Linked DNA regions of Methylosarcina fibrata AML-C10. The protein of the gene in region 1 interacts with the protein of each later gene in a pairwise test. Links are inferred from orthologs where the notes say so. Each region holds a gene or a part of one and is shown in the gene's direction. Other genes may lie near its edges.

Evidence for each region.
Region 2: the proteins of moeA (region 1) and mobA interact in binary tests that used the Escherichia coli proteins (3 or more experiments, as listed by UniProt). The link is inferred for Methylosarcina fibrata AML-C10 from one-to-one orthologs.

What each region holds. Positions count from the first base shown.
Region 1 is NZ_KB889965.1:4,119,827-4,123,141, forward strand. Bases 27-3,019 are described here. They hold moeA (molybdopterin molybdotransferase MoeA), read left to right. Parts: upstream 27-897; coding sequence 898-2,142; downstream 2,143-3,019. Other genes in these bases: A3OW_RS0119390 (DnaJ domain-containing protein), read right to left, coding at 27-268; mobB (molybdopterin-guanine dinucleotide biosynthesis protein B), read left to right, coding at 377-901; A3OW_RS0119405 (hypothetical protein), read left to right, coding at 2,493-2,993. In the rest of the region: more of A3OW_RS0119390, read right to left, coding at 1-26; A3OW_RS25460 (D-alanyl-D-alanine carboxypeptidase family protein), read right to left, coding at 3,127-3,315. UniProt on the Escherichia coli protein: Catalyzes the insertion of molybdate into adenylated molybdopterin with the concomitant release of AMP.
Region 2 is NZ_KB889965.1:165,329-168,402, forward strand. Bases 177-2,928 are described here. They hold mobA (molybdenum cofactor guanylyltransferase MobA), read left to right. Parts: upstream 177-1,122; coding sequence 1,123-1,734; downstream 1,735-2,928. Other genes in these bases: A3OW_RS0100765 (bifunctional diguanylate cyclase/phosphodiesterase), read left to right, coding at 177-603; A3OW_RS0100770 (DUF302 domain-containing protein), read right to left, coding at 634-1,086; A3OW_RS0100780 (pyridoxal phosphate-dependent aminotransferase), read left to right, coding at 1,724-2,884; A3OW_RS0100785 (DUF2380 domain-containing protein), read right to left, coding at 2,907-2,928. Also shown: more of A3OW_RS0100765, read left to right, coding at 1-176; more of A3OW_RS0100785, read right to left, coding at 2,929-3,074. UniProt on the Escherichia coli protein: Transfers a GMP moiety from GTP to Mo-molybdopterin (Mo-MPT) cofactor (Moco or molybdenum cofactor) to form Mo-molybdopterin guanine dinucleotide (Mo-MGD) cofactor.

The sequences.
Region 1 (3,315 bases):
TCCACTCCAGCCACAACCGGTGCAATTGGGGGGCGTATTGGAGAAGAACCGGGAGCAGCCTGAACAGGGTGGCCATGACGACCCCTGCGAGAGCAGCGAGCCAGCCCAGCCATCCGGCGAAAGCGGAATACAGAAAGGCGAGCAATGCCATGATCAGCAGCAGGGATTTGAAGTGGCGAGCCAGAACCGCCGGCGACGTTTTCAAAAAGGTCCGCAAACCATAAAATGCGACGACGAGCAGAAAAAGAATCAAAACGATACGGATCAATGCTTACTCCGGTATTATACATGTCCAGAACGCTCTTCACATGGTACTAGGATAAATAATACCTTAGAATAGGGCGTCCTCCGCTAACCAACCCATGTTTTACTCGATATGAAAAATGTTCTCGTCCCTGTTTTGGGTTTTGCCGCCGCCAGCGGTACCGGGAAGACCACGTTGCTGGAGCAACTCATTCCCATGTTGAGACAACGGGGATTGAAGGTCGGTTTAATCAAACACAGCCATCACAGCTTTGACATCGACCATCCGGGAAAAGACAGCTTCCGCTTGCGTGCAGCCGGAGCGTCTCCGGTGATGCTGATATCGCGGAAGAGGCGCGCCATCATAACCGAATTTGCCGCTCAAGACGAACCCCGGCTGGACGACCAGCTCAAGGCGTTCGACCAGACCGGCCTGGACCTTATTCTGGTGGAAGGATTCAAGTCGGAACCGATTCCCAAAATCGAGCTGCACAGAGAAGCTCTGAATCGGCCGATGCTTTATCCCGAAGATCCCCATATCTTCGCGGTTGCCAGCGACAGTCCTTTAGCCTTGCCGGGCCGTCTGGTCCGGCTGGACATCAATCAGCCGAGGCTGATCGCCGAATTCGTTTTGAACTGGAGCGCGAGCCGTCAATGAAGGATCGTTGCAGCCTGGAACCGAACCCGCTTCTGTCCGTCGAGGAAGCGAGAGAGAACATAGTCGCCGCGGTCGAGTCCGTGGCGGGACGGGAAAAAACCTCTTTGAACGAGGCGCTCGGGCGCATCCTTTCGCAAACCGTTTATTCGCCGATCGACATTCCCTGCGACAGGAACTCGGCGATGGACGGCTATGCCTTCAGCAGCCGCGACATCATGCCGGGGCAGCCTTTCAGCTTGCGCCTGGCCGGCAGCTCGTGGGCGGGCCGGCCGTTCGACGGTCAATTGCAGGCAGGCGAATGCATCCGGATCTTTACCGGAGCCGTGGTGCCGCCGGCGGCCGATTCCGTCGTCATGCAGGAAGCGGTGGCCGCCGAAGACCAAAACATTCTTTTTCCGGCCGATACCGCAGCCCGTCAAAACATCCGGGAGGCGGGCGAGGACGTTGAGCAGGGCGGCCTGCTGGTGACCGAAGGCAAAAAACTGACGCCCATGGACATCGCTTTACTGGCGGCCGCCGGTATTGTCGAGGTTGACGTGAAGCGGCGCCTGCGCATCGCTTATTTTTCGACCGGGGACGAGTTGACCGCGCTCGGTCGTCCTCTGGAACCCGGCAAGATTTACGACAGCAACCGTTACGGACTGGGCGGATTATTGAAGGATCCTGCATACAGCATCGCCGATCTGGGCCGCATCCCCGACAACAGAGAGCGACTTGCCGCCTGCCTGCTTGAAGCGGCAAGAAATTTCGACGTCCTCATTACGACGGGCGGCGTTTCGGTGGGAGAAGCCGATTACATGAAGGAGTTGCTGGCCGAACTCGGCCGGGTCCATTTGTGGAAAGTCGCGATCAAGCCCGGAAAACCCCTGGCGTTCGGCATGATCGACCGATGCTGTTATTTCGGCTTGCCGGGCAACCCGGTTTCCGTATTCGTCACCTTCCATCAACTGGTCGAGCCGGCGTTGAGACGGCTTTCGGGTACGCATCCGGGCCAGCGTTTGCGGATCAAGGCGGTTTGCACTTCCAGGCTGAAAAAAGCGCCTGGCAGGCAGGAGTTCCAGCGCGGCATTCTTGCCCAGAATGCGGACGGCGATTATTTTGTGTCGGCGGCGGGCGGCCAGGGCTCTCACCGGTTGGAACCGATGAGCCGAAGCCAGTGTTACATCGTGCTGCCGGCCGATTGCCGGGGAGTGCAGCCCGGCGAAACGGTTCTGGTCGAGCCGTTCGGTCTGTTTCTGTAAGGCCGGCGGTTTTTGATCCGGCGACAGAAAAATTCGCCGATGGCTTTTAGAGAAATAAAGCCGTTTTTATCCCGGCAGCCTGTGTATAACTTTGTGGATAAGGTCTAGACAACTTGTTCAGAATCGGCCATTGGCTTCTTCTTCGGTCGATCGGTATAAAAAATCTTATATTATAATCAATGAGATAATTCTAATTGGCTGATGAATTCCACAGCGCATGGCGAATAAACAAGGCTTGGCCGCTTCAATTAATTCTGTGCATAATCATGTTGCGCTAAGCTTATGATTATGATGTCGATCACGCTGGGCCGAATCCCCGGTATTTATTTACATTATTTCCCGGACTCTTCATGTTGCTATTCATCGCTGCCAGTCTCGCTTTAAGTTTTATTGTGCAAACGGAGAGTCCTTTGCGGGACATTCTGGCTTCGCCCGTTTTTATTTATATCGGTTTGTCGGGAGCCGTGCTCGCGATTGTCGGCATGATGCTAAAAAGAGGAGCGCAGCGGCTCTGGTACGAATTCTTTTTCATCAGCAGTCTTATCACCTGGTACGCTTATTGGCAGCCCATTTTCGGGCGGGACTCTCCGATGTTCTTTTTCTTCCCGATTTTTTTTGCCGGCATGACCGTTTTCGTTTCGCTGGTTTTCATCAATCAACGCGACAAGCTCGATCAGGACACGTTGCATCGGATGCGCCTGTTATCCGGGCAGGCCGGATTGCAGCCCTGGATTCTGATGATTTGCGTTTTGGCCAGTCTGGAACTGCAGGACCATTATCTGGTTTATCCGATTCTGACGACGATATTGCTGCTGAGATTCAGTTTGTCGAGTTGCTGCGAGGCGCTTTAGCGGGACGGCAGGCCGGGCGTGAAGAGGGTATTGCCGTTAAGTCAAGGAGTTCCGCAGCCAGGACAAGTTTATCCCGGGCCTATCGAGGTGCGCAGCGCATCCGGCGGCAGCGTTCGTCGGGGATATCTTCGGCTTAGCCGGGGCGGTGATAATGCTTGCTCTTTCCCGTCCCGGTGCTGGCCAGTTTTTTACTTCCGGACTTGCCGGCGATTTTTTTAGCCTTCACCGTTTTCGATGACTTCCCGGCCGAGGCAAGACGGGTTTTGCCGGACTTGGCGAGTTTGGTTTTGGCGGCGCCGGACCGGGCTTTTTTGCTGCCGGC
Region 2 (3,074 bases), 4.0 Mb from region 1 along the record:
GACGGCCGAACGGTGATGCCCGAGGAATTTATCCTGTACGCCGAAGAACTCGGACTGATCGGCAAAATCGATCGTCTGGTGCTGAAAAAAGCGGTTCAGAAGCTGGTCGAGTTAAAAAGGAGCGGCAAGGATTATAAATTGACGGTCAATCTGTCCGGGCGATTGCTGAACGAGGCCTCTCTGTTCGACGACATTACGCGCTTACTGGATGTGCCCGAAGTCGCGCCGGAAAAAATCATCTTCGAGATTTCCGAAACCGATGTGGTGTCCAATTTTGCCGCCGCCGAGGCGTTGATCATGCAGATCAAGGCCTTGGGCTGTGTTCTCGCGCTCGACGATTTCGGGGTCGGTTTTTCTTCGTTTTATTATTTGAAACACTTTCCGGTCGATTACGTGAAAATCGACGGTTCGTTCATCCGGAAAATCAACAAGACGGAAGATGATAAACTATTCGTCAAAGCCTTGTCCGGGGTCGCCCATGCATTCGGCAAAAAAACGGTGGCCAAATTCGTCGAAAACAGCCAGATTCTGGAAGTGCTGAAGGAGCTCAAGATCGACTATGCGCAAGGGGATTGCATGGGCAAGCCCGAGCCTTATATTTGAAGGAATAGGTCGGGGGCGAGTTTTTCCAGGTCAATTTTCGGCGGCAAAATCGATCATCTGTTTGAGTGTTTGATTCATCTGTTCCGAAAAACGGTTCAGTTCCTCGTTGTCCGTGTCGGTCGGCAGCAAATGCGTCCGTACGACGGTTTTATCCCCTTTTCGGTACATGACTACATTGCACGGCATGTGCCGGATGGCTTCGGGTGATAGGGTCAGGATCGTTCGGGCATGGGTCAGATTACAGAACTGAATCGTGTCGTAGTCCGGGAAGTCTTTGGCGCCTCGTTCGCGGATGACTTTGCCGACCCGGCTGTGTCCGGTGACGCGGAAATTGTTTTCGCTGATGGCTATTTCCAGTTCGGCCAAGACATCGTCGTAGGGTTTTTGAGTGGCCACCTGATAATATGGGATAAATTCACCGGGTTGGGTGGCGCACCCGGAAACGATCATTAGAAACGAGCAGATTGCGATGATGTTGACCATGTCGATGTTTACCGATTACGAACTACCAAGAGTACCATGACGACGGATCAAACTGAAGCGACGGGAGTCATTCTGGCGGGCGGCCGCGCCCGGCGCATGGATCATCGGGACAAGGGGCTGATCCTTTACCGGGGCCGTCCGATGGTTTCGTATGCCGTGGAGGCTTTGTCCGGGGTCGCCCGGCAGACGCTCATCAACGCCAATCGCAATCTTGATCATTACCGTCAATTCGGCCTGCCCGTCGTTACCGATGCGACCGACAGCTTTGACGGACCTCTGGCCGGCATTTTAGCCGCGATGAGGCAGGCCGATTCCGACGTGCTGCTGGTCGTGCCCTGCGACTCGCCGTTGATTCTGCCCGGCCATCTGCGCCGATTGATGGCGGCGCTGGTGGAGAATCGTGCCGAGGCCGCCGTGGCTTGCGATGGAGAACGATGGCATCCGGTTTTTCTGGCGCTCAGGACCTCTCTGGCCGGCAGTTTGCAGCGCTATCTGGACAACGGCCAACGGAAGATCGGCGGCTGGCTGGAGCAATTGCATACGGTTCCGGTGGATTTCAGCAAGACGCCCGAGCTGTTCGTGAACGTCAATACGCCGGCCGAACTAACCGAGCTGGAGAGCAGGGCGGGAAACGGTCATGCGCAGTAGCCGCCGCATGACCGCCGTGCAGGCGCCGATCATACCGGTCGTCGGCGAATGGACGCGCAATACGCCCGGCGCGCTTTCGCTGGGGCAAGGCATGGTGTCGTATCCTCCGCCGCCGGCCGCGCTTCAGGCCGTTCGGGAATTTGGCGAAAAACCGGAGCATTTTCTGTACGGACCTGCGAGCGGCTCACCGTTTCTGCTCGAAATGATCGGGAACAAGTTGCAGACGGACAACGGCATCGATACCGCCGGAGGCTACCGGGTGATGGTGACCGCGGGCTCCAACATGGCGTTTCTCAGCAGCATTCTGGCCATTGCCGATCCCGGCGATGAAATCATCTTGCCGCTGCCTTACTATTTCAATCACGAGATGGCCATACGGATGGCGAACTGCGAGCCGGTTTTTGTGCCGACCGGCGGCGACTATCAACTGGATCTCGACGCCTTGGCAACCGCGATAAACGAAAAAACCCGGGCCGTGGTCACCGTTTCCCCGAACAATCCCAGCGGCGCGGTCTATCCCGAAGCCGCTTTGAGAGCGGTCAATGCGCTTTGCCGCGAACACGGCATTTACCATGTCAGCGACGAAGCCTACGAATATTTTACTTATGACGGTGCGGCGCATTTTTCTCCGGGATCGATTCCGGGAGCCGAGGCTTCTACCATTTCGTTGTATTCCCTGTCCAAAGCCTATGGCTTTGCCGGGTGGCGTATCGGTTACGCGGTCTATCCCGAACACCTGCATTCGGCTTTTCTCAAGATACAGGACACCAATCTGATCTGTGCGCCCGGGATTGCGCAGCATGCGGCGGCGGGCGCCTTGTCCGCGGGCTCTGCGTACTGCAAACGGCAGCTTCGGCCATTGGCCGAGGTGCGCAGCCATGTCATCGGACGTCTGGAACCGCATGCCGACCTTTGCGATTTTACCGTCACCCAGGGCGCCTTTTATTTTCTTTTGCAACTTCACACCGAAAAAAACGATCTGGCGGTCGTGGAGTCGTTAATCCGCGATTTTAAAATCGCCACGATTCCAGGATCCGCCTTCGGCCTTAAGGACGGCTGCTACCTGAGGCTGTCTTACGGAATGCTGAATCCGGCCCTGGTCGATGAAGCGATGGATCGGTTAATTAGGGGAATCCGCCGGCTGGTTTGACCTGAAGCCGAAAAAAGTCGATTTATCGATGTTGACGGTCTTGCGGCTGGCGCCGGTTCAGAGTTTGATCGAGGCGGGCGGCCAGGCTTTCCACGCCTTTCAAGATCAATTGTTTTTCTCCTCCCTTGACTTCGGCAACGTAATTGCCGACCCATTCGGCCTTATCGGTCTCGATGAGATGGGCCATCAG